2 regions of the Pseudoalteromonas sp. NZS37 genome follow, and region 2 is predicted to be linked to the other one. Evidence: predicted binding sites of a transcription regulator. Region 2 holds the regulator's gene; the other holds the start of a gene.

Region 1 (6,089 bases), on a different contig from region 2:
GTTAAAGAACGTTTTGAGTCGCTTTAGCGTCTCAAGGGATGCGAATAATACACCCTTTATTTTTCGAGTCAACACTTAGTTTTAAACTTTCTTTTTAGAAGATTTAAAACCGAAGTTTTATTTAACTCTCTGATTTGTTCGTGCCTCGCTATGCGTTGGCGTTTCCCGTCTCAGTGGGGTCGCATTATAGGGAGATCCGAAAACAGATCAACCCTTTTTTTAGATCTTTTTACTGTTCGAACAAAAATAGAACAAAACCACGTAAAACCATATGAAAACCTTCCTAAGATGATGCTTTTTTGTGCTCTTATTTATTATTTAATACAAATATCATTGCTATGTTTGATTTAGACGTTAAGATAGCAAGTTCACAATGTTAAATTAATGTTTATTTCCTGTTTATTGGTAGATCTAAAATGAAATTACCCGATCAAAAATCTTTTATCTTCTCTGTTATTCTTGCTGTAGTTGGTTTTGTTGTTGTTGAGTTCGCTTTAGGCGGCTTAGCTTTAAACCCTGCATTACTATTTGGTGCTGGTTTATTAATAGGTGCGATTGCTATTGCTGCAATGTCATCTGATGTGACTGAAGAAGCTGAAGTTAAAACAAAAACGCTTTATGTTGGTAACCTTCCTTATCGTGCAAACGAAGGTGTGGTTCGTGCATTATTTGAAGAACAAGGCAAAGTATTCAATGTTCGTTTATTAAAGGATAAGAATACTGGCAAGCGTCGTGGCTTTGGTTTTGTTGAAATGGCGCAAGCTGATGCAGACAATGCAATTGCTAACTTGAACGATAGCGAGTTCCAACAACGTACTTTAAAGGTACGTGAAGCAAAACAAAAACAAGAAGATGATTCTAATGCTCTACGTACTGAGACGGATCAGTCAGTGTAACTAGCTTTACCGCTAGCTTATTGCTAAACACATCAGCCGTTGCATAATATTGCAGCGGCTTTTTTATGTCTGTTAGTTTATTTACACACAAGTTAAGTTGGTTAAGTAGGTAGTTGACTCTGTTTGCTATCGCTACACCTGAATCAAGTAATTTTACATTCCCTTCAAAATACTGACTAATAGGCTCTGCTAATATTGGAAAGTGCGTACATCCTAATACAAGTACATCTATAGTTTTATCTATATGTAGGTCATCAAGCACTTGATGCAACTTGTTTGTATCCAAAGACTCTGTAAAAAAGTATTGCTCAGCTAAAGTTACTAACTCCACACTGCTATATAGATTAACGGTTACATTACGTGCATGCTCAGTAATTAATGTTTTAGTGTATGAACTGGCGACCGTTGCCGGTGTGGCTAATAAGCCAATATGATTTGAACGTGTTAACTCTGCCGCAGGCTTTATTGCTGGCACAACACCTACTATAGGAATATCTGTCATTTGGCGAACAGCACTAAGTGCAGATGTAGAAGCGGTATTACACGCTATTACAATTAAATCAACATTAAGCGTATTAGCTTTGATGAAATGAATAAGTGAGCATAATCGGCTAATGATTGTTTGCTGGGATTGAGCACCATAAGGTAGTAATGCATTATCCATAAAATAACTGTACTGAGCATTGGGGATACTTTGCTTTATATGCTCAAGTACTGTAGTTCCACCAATACCTGAATCAAAGACCATTATATGCGCTGACAAACTACCGTTCCCACTTTACTTTAAGAACGGCAGTTTGCCATGAGGTATTTATAAAAGAAAGTAGTTTAACTTTGCGTGGTTTCTAAATCAGCAAGATCATCGGCCGCCGAATTTAACTGATTAAGGTTTTCAAACATAGACTTTGTGTAATCTACTAACTTATCTATTTGTTCCTGATCTTGATTTAGCCATTGTAGAATGCCAGCTAGTTGATTTTGTAATCCAAGCTCACCCGCTTTTTCAAAAGCATTTTTAAGGTCGTCATTAAAAGGGGCTAAACCCTCTGCTATTTGTTTTTCTGGTGCTGGTTTATATTCTTCATAGCTTTTAACTGATGCTATTGTTTTTGTTTGGCGTAAATCCATAGAAAAAGCCACCAGCTGATCGCTGTCTAAACTTAGCTCTTGCGCTTGTTCAAATGCTTCATCTAAATCACCACCAAAAAAGGTTTTACTTAAATCTTGTAAGTCTTCCATCATCGCATTAATAGCTTCTTGCTCTTGCTCATTTAAGTCACCATTAACCGACATCGAAAATGATACCTGTCGAGATTGCGATGATGAGCTTGCAAACGACTCGCTATTATTGTTTTGCTGATAGCCACTTGCCGACTGAGATTCAAATGCATCTGCAAAGCTAATACTTACCTCGTCGCCTTCTGCGGTGGTAAATTTATACTCTGCATTGCTCGTCATACTGACATATTGAGCCTGGCTTATATTTACGCTGGCAGGTTGTGGGTTAAATAACGACTCTTCAAACTTATCAAGTCCATTGTAGATTCCCTCTTTAGACTTATTAATACCCTCTTCCATGTCGTTATTAAATACGCCCGTACCTTTGAGTTCATCAACAGCGTCGTCAATCCCTATCTGGACGCCTTTGCGCGCGTCGCCTAACATATCTTTGAGTTTTTCGTCATCAGCGCCGTTAGCTTTTGCTTTATTAACAGCACTACTCACAAAATCGAGTACATTTTTTACTATTTCATTAAAATCAAATAGTGGTTTGTCTACTTTTTTTTCTGCGATAGGCAATCCAAGCTGCTCAGCCATTTTATCGCCAAGTACTTTTGCGGCAAGCTCTCGACCACGTTGCTGATAGGTATCTTGAGGAGACGTAATTGTAGGTTGCTGTATATCAGCTTTATTATTGAATTTATTAATGTTGTTGTTTGGCGTAAAGCCATAATTACCTATTTTCATGATTCGTCTCCTAAGCGTGCGTAATTTATTATCGGCTATAACAATAAAAACTAAAGTACAATGTGCAATAAAACAGCATAAATGCTAGCCAAAACTAGACAAATACGCAGCGCTCCCTACAATAGCGCCGATAAACAGATCTCAGATAAGGCAGTAGTGTTAATGGCAGTTATTAAAATAGATACCACACAGTACCAAGCGCAGTTAAGTGAAAAAGAGCAGCGTATTAGTGCGCAGTTTCAACGTTTTGGTGTGGAGCAATTAGAAGTATTTAGCTCAGAGCCAACTAACTACCGCCAACGTGCTGAATTTAGAGTATGGCACGACGGTGACGATCTGTTTCACATTATGTTTGATCAACAAACAAAAGAAAAAATCCGTGTTGATACATTTGACCCAGCAGCGCCTCTAGTTGGTGAAATAATGCAGGTGATGATTGAGCATCTTAAGCCTTGTGAAATATTACGTCGTAAGTTATTTCAAATCGATTACCTATCAACGCTAAGCGGTGAAATTTTAGTAAGCTTGCTTTATCACAAACCACTTGATGATGAATGGTTAAGTGAAATTAAAGCACTTAAAGAAAAGCTAAGCAGTAAATACAAAATTGACTTTATAGGCCGTGCTCGCAAACAAAAAGAAGTGCTGGGTGATGACTTTGTAACTGAACGTTTAACAGTTAATGGTCAAGAGCTTATTTATCAACAAGTAGAAAATAGCTTTACTCAGCCTAATGCAAAAGTAAATATTAATATGCTGGAGTGGGCGCAAGATTTATGTAAGCCACTTAAAAATGATTTATTAGAGCTGTATTGCGGTAACGGCAACTTTTCAATTGCGTTAGCAGGTTCTTTCAATAAAGTATTAGCAACAGAAATATCAAAATCATCTGTTCACTCTGCTCAATACAACATTGCTAAAAACAACGTAGAGAACTTAGATATTATTCGTATGTCTAGCGAAGAGTTTACTCAAGCAATGAATGGCGAGCGTACTTTCTCTCGTTTAGACGGTATTGATCTTACAAGCTATGACTGCCAAACCATATTAGTTGATCCACCGCGCGCGGGCATGGATGAATTAACGTGTGACTTAGTGGCTAACTACGAAAGCATAATTTATATATCGTGTAATCCTGAAACCCTTGAGCGTGACCTTGATCACCTAACACGTACGCACAACGTTAAGCGCTTTGCTATATTTGATCAGTTCCCATATACACATCACATTGAGTCGGGTGTTTTCTTGCAGCGCAAATAAATACGCTCAGTAAACGTTACCCATAAAAAAAGCTCCTTAAGGAGCTTTTTTAGTTTTAGCTAAACTTACTTGTTAGCTAAGTAATTAATCAGTTTGCTAATATCTTCTGGTTCAGTAATACCCGACTCACGACCTAGGTTTAATTTATACTTACCATTTACAATAAATGTAGGTACGCCACGTAGTGCGCCTTTTTCTTTAAAGTAGTCTTGATCACGTTTCATTTTAGAGCTCAGCGTACGTACCGAGAAGCTTTTAAACAGCTTATCAAACTTATCGCCATCAACGCCCTGCGCTACAAATATATCTTTTACATCTGCAAGCTCATTAAAACTAGCGCGCTTTGTATGAATATGATTAAAGATTGCAGAGACAATTTTATCTTTTTGCGGAAGCACTTCTGCAGTAGCGAGTGCTTGGCTCATCATCTGTTGGTTTTCTGGGTCGCGTACACCTACAAAATCAACATGGCTCTTTTTAAATTTAACGTTTTTATCAAGCTTAGGCTTAAACTCACCAATTAGTGCTTCCATGTTATTACATGCAGGGCAGTAAAATGAGAAAAACTCTTTAATTTCTGGCTTTTTAGTTGCGCGCTCAGAAACAACGTCGTAATGCACGCCTTCTTCATACGTTGCTGCAAAGCTTGTTGCCGCCATAGGAAGTAGTACTGCAAGCAAACCTGCTTTAACTAATTTAATCATTATTATGCTCCGAAATTTATAGTGCTAATAAAAACGCTACTAACTCATCAAGTTCTTTTTGATTTTTGATGGTGTTGAGGTTTATTTTATATTTATCGTTAACAATAAAAGTAGGTACACCTGTAAGTGCGCCTAATTTTGAATATTTATTTTGTTTGTTTTGCATTGCTTGCTCAGCCGAAATAACTGGCATGCTTGCAATTTCTTGATCAAACGTTGCGCTATCAATACCGTTTACTTCAAGTAATTTTTTAACGTCTTTCATTTCAGTTAAAGGAGCACGCTGAACATGAATACTTTTAAAAATTTGATCGCTAATACTCTGCGCCTGACCATGCTGCTTAGCAATTAAGTAGGCAAAGCTTAAATTACTTTGTGCTTGTGGCGACACGCCACCTAAAAAGTTCACGTGGTTTTTAATAAACTCAGCGCCTTCTGGCAGGCCTTGTTCAATTGCTTTTGCTACTGGTTCAAACTTAAAACAATGTGGACAGTAAAATGAGAAAAATTCGGTTACTTGTAGTGATGTACTTTTGTCTACATCAATAACAGTGTATTGATTATCAACTTCAAACTGTGCAGCAAGTGCTGCAAATGGTAAACATAAAAGTAATAAACTCAGTTTTAATTTTTTAAGCATTTGTATCTCGTTGTACTTGTCTTTAAATAAAATATTACGGCAATAACTTTAACGGTGCTTCTTGCAATGCTGCAAGTTGCTCTTTCAGTGCTAAAATTTGTTGCTCCCAGTATTTGTCATCAGCAAACCATGTAAAGTTCCGCACAAAAGCAGGATCACTCCATCGTTTAGCTACCCATCCCATATAATGAATAATACGCATCGCTCGCAGCGGTTCAATTAATTTGAGTTGAGAGTGATCAAAATCACAAAACTCTTCATACGCATTCACAAGGGTGTCTAACTGTAACAGTTGCGTCGCTCTATCGCCACTGAGCATCATCCATAAATCTTGGATTGCAGGACCTTGGCGGCTGTCATCTAAATCAACAAACATGAGCGCATCACCTGCCCACAAAATATTACCAACGTGGCAGTCACCATGTAAGCGAATACTTTGCACATCTTTATACTGTTTTTGCGCCTGCTCTATCACTAAATCTAAAATAGTATAAAAGGCAGTATTTATTCCCATAGGCACTAAGTTACTTTTTTGAAGATGAACTTTGGCTGTATGTAAATACTCCTCGCAGGTAACTGTTGGCCTATAAGTAAAAGGCTTTGTTTTAGCTACTTGGTGCA
Region 2 (6,089 bases):
TTACAAAATGCAGGCGATGAAGGTGCCGGTATTGAGCCTGGACTTGCAGAGCGACTTCAAGTGTCATTGACACAAGCGCATCAAAATCAAGAAATGGCCGGTGAACCTTCTATATTGCTAACGTCAGGAATGTTACGCACTGTGTTATCTCGTTTTGTTAAGTACACCATTCCAGGATTGAGAGTGATGTCTTATCAAGAGGTACCAGACGAAAGACAGATCAAGATTGTTAGCTCTGTAGGCCAACAATAAGATTTTAACAGGGGTTGAATCATGAAAATTAAACGTTTTTTTGCTAAAGATATGCGCACAGCACTTAAAGAAGTTAAAGATGAGCTAGGTGTTGATGCGGTTATTATGTCAAATAAGAAGCTGGCTAACGGTGTAGAAATTGTAGCGGCAGTTGATTATGACAAAGCAGCCCCTAAAGTAGCAGCGCAACCACAACGTACTGCAGAGCCGCGTGCTCAAGCACCACAGCAAAGTATGCATAATTTTGTAAAACCAGAGCCTCAGCGTGCCAAACCAGAGCCGCAGGCAAAAGTGGCTGACAGCCTACAAGCTTTATTAGAGCGCCAATCACCGCGTCCTCGCTCCCCTGAACTTGCATCAATGTTTTCACAATCAGGTATTGATACTACCGATAACTATCAAGAACCAGTTATGGAACAGCGTACTAAAAATATGTTTGCTCCTGAAAATGCAGCGCCAGTTCGTCCACAAACTCAAGCGGATAGCTTAGGTTTTGATGATTTAGACAGCGACTTTGATGATTTAGATAGTCCAGCAACGGCTCGCCAACAAACACCCAATAATGAAAGCGAAGAAATGACAACAATGCGTGAAGAAATGAACGCAATTCGTCAATTGCTTGAGCATCAAGTATCGGGCTTAATGCAGCAAGATATGGCGCGTCGCGATCCAACACGCGCTTGCATGGTTGACCGCTTAGTCGGTATGGGTATTGATAAAGAAGTAGCGCAACAAATGGCATGTTTTGTACCTGATGATGTATCTCGTAAGCAAGGTTGGAAAGCGTTGTTAACGATGGTCGAAGATCAAATGCAAACAACCAATAATGAAATACTTCGCCAAGGTGGTGTATATGCGTTAGTGGGTCCAACAGGTGTTGGTAAAACAACAACAGTTGCTAAGCTTGCAGCTTTAGGCGCACAAAAATATGGCGCTGATAAAGTGGCCTTAATAACTACTGATACATACAGAATTGGTGCTTATGAACAGCTTGCTACTTACGGCCGTATTATTGGTTGTGGTGTAAAGCAAGTTAAAGATGCTAATGAATTAGCTGAAGTTTTATATCATTTACGAAATAAACGTCTAGTATTAATTGATACAGCAGGTATGAGTCAGCGAGATTTACGTTTAACTGAGCAGTTAAACACGTTAATGCGTAACCAACGTGTGGATATTCGCAGCTACTTAGTACTAAGCGCAACGGCACAAATTAATGTATTACAAGAAACAGTACGTCACTTTAAAAAAGTACAGTTAAGTGGTTGTATTTTCACTAAGTTAGATGAATCATTAAGTTTGGGTGAGATTATTAGTATTGCGATTCAAAATCGCCTTCCAATAGGGTATCTTACTAACGGTCAACGAGTGCCAGAAGATATTCGTGTTGCAAATGCTGAAAAACTAGTGAAAAAGGCTGAGCAGTTATATTTAAAAAGAACAAAAGCACAACATTCAAGGCACCAAGCAGTGGCGCCAAGTACAGTAGGGATGTATGATTAACACAGTATTAGATCAAGCAAGCGGCCTGCGCAAAATGAGTCAAAACAATAACAACGGCGTAAAAGTTATCGCTGTAACCGGTGGTAAAGGTGGGGTAGGGAAAACAAATGTTTCTCTAAATACTGCTATTGCACTAGGGCAACAAGGTAATAGAGTATTAGTGCTGGATGCTGACTTAGGTTTAGCAAACTGTGATGTGATGCTTGGTTTACGTGTAGAGCGCAATTTATCACACGTTTTGTCAGGTGAATGTGAGCTTGACGAGATTTTAGTTGAAGGCCCTGCTGGTATTAAAATTGTACCCGCTACATCGGGCTCGCAAAGTATGGTTGAACTATCGCCATCTGAGCATGCCGGGCTAATTCGTGCATTTAGCGAATTGAATACCGAATTTGATATTTTAATTGTAGATACAGCCGCTGGTATTTCAGACATGGTGCTAAGCTTCTCACGAGCAGCACAAGATGTAATGGTTGTAGTGTGCGATGAACCAACATCAATAACCGATGCTTACGCACTTATTAAAGTATTAAGCCGCGAGCACGGTGTTTATAAGTTCAAAATTGTTGCCAATATGGTGCGCAGTATGCGTGAAGGCACTGAATTATTTGCAAAACTATCTAAAGTTACCGATCGCTTTTTAGATGTTTCAATGGAGCTAGTAGCAACGGTTCCTTATGACGAAAATATGCGCAAAGCAACACGTCGCCAAAAGGTGATTGTTGAGCTCTTTCCAAGTTCGCCAGCCGCTCTCGCGTTTAAAGCGCTGGCGACAAAAGCAGTTAAATGGCCAATACCAAATCAACCATCTGGGCATTTAGAGTTTTTCATTGAGAAACTAGTAAACGGCTAATTATGACAACATTGGTGAATAGAGCTATGGGATATCAATCAACACAAAACTTAAATGTGATTGTTGAGAAACATGCATCACTTGTTAAAAAAGTGGCATGTCATCTAATTGCTCGATTACCACCTAGCGTTCAGCTTGATGATTTAATTCAATCAGGAATGATAGGTTTAATAGAAGCTTCAAAAAACTTTGATGCAACAAAAGGCGCAAGCTTTGAAACCTTTGCCGGTATTCGTATTCGCGGGGCTATGCTTGATGAAATGCGCCGTGGTGATTGGGCTCCTCGTTCAGTACACCGTAAAAGCCGACAAGTTGCAGAGGCAATTACTGGGCTCGAAAGCAGTCTGAATCGCGAACCAACAGATACAGAAGTTGCTGAAAAACTTGAAATTTCACTCAATGAGTACCATCATATTTTAAATGATGTTAATACCAGTAAAGTATTAGGCATAGAAGACCTTGGTGTAGATGAGGATGTTATTACTCCCGTAGGCCAAGATTTAGCGCTAGACAAACCTTTTAATAATGTTAAAAATGATCGGTTTAATGAGTCTTTGCTAAATGCAATAAAGTCATTACCAGAGCGTGATGCGATGGTACTTTCTTTATACTATAACGATGAAATGAATTTAAAAGAAATAGGACATATACTCGATGTAAGCGAATCGCGTGTAAGTCAGATACATGGTCAGGCGATGATTAAGCTTAAAGCTAAAATCAATGACTGGATAAACTAGTAGTAAGTAAACTAAGGTTAATACCTCACTGGGGGATGTTTTGGATAAAAACATGAAAATTCTTGTAGTTGATGATTTTTCAACGATGAGACGAATTATAAAAAACCTATTACGTGACTTAGGTTTCACTAACGTTCAAGAAGCTGATGACGGGTCTACAGCTTTGCCTATGTTACAAAATCAAGTGTTTGATTTTGTGGTTACAGATTGGAATATGCCGGGAATGCAAGGTATTGACCTTTTAAGAGCAATTCGTGCAGATGATAAGTTAAAACATATCCCTGTACTGATGGTAACGGCAGAGGCTAAAAAAGAACAAATAATAGCTGCAGCGCAAGCTGGCGTTAATGGTTATATTGTTAAGCCATTTACGGCTGGAACATTAAAAACTAAATTAGAAAAAGTATTTGAACGCTTAGGCTAATGATGGGGGAGAGGCTTATGTCAGCACCAGCTGCGCCTCAAATAACGTTAGAACAAGCTCGTCAACTCGTCATTTATTTAGAAAACGATGAGCAAGATAAAGCTAATCAGTTGATTTTAGAGACAGCTTCGCAAGAGCAGTCTAAATTATTTGCTGAAGTTGGGAAGTTGACTCGTCAACTGCACGAAGCACTTAAAAGCTTTGAGCTTGATACTCGCTTAACTAACATAACGACAGATGCGATTCCAGATGCTAAAAAGCGGCTTAATTATGTTATAGAAATGACAGAAAATGCGGCTAATAAAACAATGGATGCTGTTGAGGCTAGTTTACCTATAGCTCAGCAACTTGCAGATGAAATATCTCATATCAAACCGACATGGGATCGTTTAATGAGCCGGGAGATTGAGCTTGGTGAGTTTAAACAACTTTGCCATAGTATCGATAAGTTTATGAATAACTCTCATCATAAAACGGATGAGCTTCAAAGCTTAATGACAAATGTACTAATGGCTCAAGACTATCAAGACTTAACAGGTCAAGTTATTCGCCGTGTTATAGAACTTGTTAGAGAAGTAGAAGAAAGCTTACTTCATCTTTTAACAGCGTTTGCTGAACAAGATGACAGTGACAACACAGCGAATAAAGTAGAACAACAAAAAATAAAAGAACCAGTTGCCACACAAACTTTAGCAGGTCCTGAAGGCCCTATTATTGATAAAGAATCGCGTAATGATGTTGTGTCTGATCAAGATGAAGTCGATGATCTTTTATCAAGTTTGGGCTTCTAAGAGGAGAGTAACTGCATGTTTGAAGTCGATGAAGATATTTTACAAGACTTTCTTGTAGAGGCAGGAGAAATCCTAGAGCTTTTATCTGAACAGTTAGTTGAACTGGAAAATAATCCAGAAGATACCGAGTTACTAAATGCCATATTTAGAGGCTTTCACACTGTAAAAGGTGGTGCAGGCTTTTTAGCTATGACAGAACTTGTTGATGCTTGCCACGGCGCTGAAAACGTATTTGATTTACTACGTCAAGGCGTGCGAACGGTCAATTCAGAGTTAATGGATGTTATTTTACAAGCGCTCGACACCATTAATGAAATGTTCGCGACTATCCAAAATAGGGATAAGCCAGAACCAGCAGATCCTGAGTTACTTCAAACCCTCCACATTTTGGGCCTACCTCCAACAGAAGCCGAGCTTAACGGAGTCGCTTCAGAAACTGACGTTGAACAACCTCTTGATGAAGTAGTTGATACGCCAATAGCTGATGAGGAAGATCCATTTGCATTTGATGAAATGTTTAGCGGAACTCCTTCGGTTAGTGATGCTGAAATAAACGAAATCACTGAAGATGAATTTGAAAACTTACTTGATGAACTACACGGTAAAGGACAAGGTCCTGCAGTTGAAAAGCCAGTAGCAAGTAGTAGTGATTTTAATGGTGATATTACTGATGATGAATTTGACAGCTTATTAGACGAGTTACATGGAGTTGGCAGTTTTGGTGAGGTTGCCAGTAAAGCACCTGAGCAAAGTAGTGTAGTTAAAGCACCTGTAGAACCAGCTAAACCAGCGTCAAATACTGCTAATTCATCAGATGATGAAATTAGTGATGATGAATTTGAAGCGCTTCTTGATGAACTTCATGGTAAAGGCACTGCACCTAAATCAATAGAAAGCACTCCAGCTGTGAAACAGCCCAATATCCCAGCTAAACCAGCTGCAAAAGCGAGTGTGCCTGTAAAAAAACCAGAACCTGTAAAAGCACCCGCTTCTAAACCGGTAGAAAAACCGGTTGCTAAAGCAGCGCCAGCAACGCCTAAAAAATCAGCGCCACCAGCAGCAGAGACGACAGTTCGCGTAGATACAAAACGACTTGACCAAATTATGAATATGGTTGGTGAGTTAGTACTTGTGCGAAATCGTTTGGTTAGTTTAGCGACCAATTCAGACAGTGAAGCAATGGGTAAAGCAATCTCTAACTTAGATGTAGTGACTGCTGATATTCAAGGCGCGGTTATGCAAACGCGAATGCAACCAATTAAAAAGGTATTTGGTCGTTTCCCTCGCGTAGTACGCGATTTAGCACGCAGCTTAAACAAAGACATTGACTTACAACTTGTAGGTGAAGAAACCGATTTAGATAAAAACTTAGTGGAAGCACTAGCCGATCCGCTTGTGCATTTAGTTCGAAACTCAGTTGACCACGGTATTGAAATGCCAGCTGTTCGTGAGGCTGCCGGTAAGCCTAGAACAGGTAATGTTACTTTATCAGCGTCTCAGGAAGGCGACCATATTTTGTTGACCATTAA

The links. Region 2 encodes FliA, which starts transcription of late flagellar genes. Its sites were predicted from a motif close to CTAAAGNTNNNNNNNNNNNNGCCGATA; they were not measured.
Region 1: a site for FliA is predicted at 2,894-2,920, ahead of I6F47_RS19655 (DUF5610 domain-containing protein). Genes of this name have one in related genera too.

What each region holds. Positions count from the first base shown of each region.
Region 1 covers NZ_JADYXL010000017.1:20,048-26,136, reverse strand. The annotation lists gene I6F47_RS19665 (RNA recognition motif domain-containing protein) at 417-896, shown strand; gene murI (glutamate racemase) at 859-1,659, opposite strand; gene I6F47_RS19655 (DUF5610 domain-containing protein) at 1,725-2,864, opposite strand; gene trmA (tRNA (uridine(54)-C5)-methyltransferase TrmA) at 3,027-4,124, shown strand; gene I6F47_RS19645 (thiol:disulfide interchange protein DsbA/DsbL) at 4,190-4,828, opposite strand; gene I6F47_RS19640 (thiol:disulfide interchange protein DsbA/DsbL) at 4,845-5,468, opposite strand; gene I6F47_RS19635 (serine/threonine protein kinase) at 5,503-6,089, opposite strand, start outside.
Region 2 covers NZ_JADYXL010000001.1:95,486-101,574, reverse strand. The annotation lists gene flhA (flagellar biosynthesis protein FlhA) at 1-252, shown strand, start outside; gene flhF (flagellar biosynthesis protein FlhF) at 274-1,755, shown strand; gene I6F47_RS00490 (MinD/ParA family ATP-binding protein) at 1,748-2,608, shown strand; gene I6F47_RS00485 (RNA polymerase sigma factor FliA) at 2,635-3,345, shown strand; gene cheY (chemotaxis response regulator CheY) at 3,386-3,769, shown strand; gene I6F47_RS00475 (protein phosphatase CheZ) at 3,787-4,560, shown strand; gene I6F47_RS00470 (chemotaxis protein CheA) at 4,576-6,089, shown strand, end outside.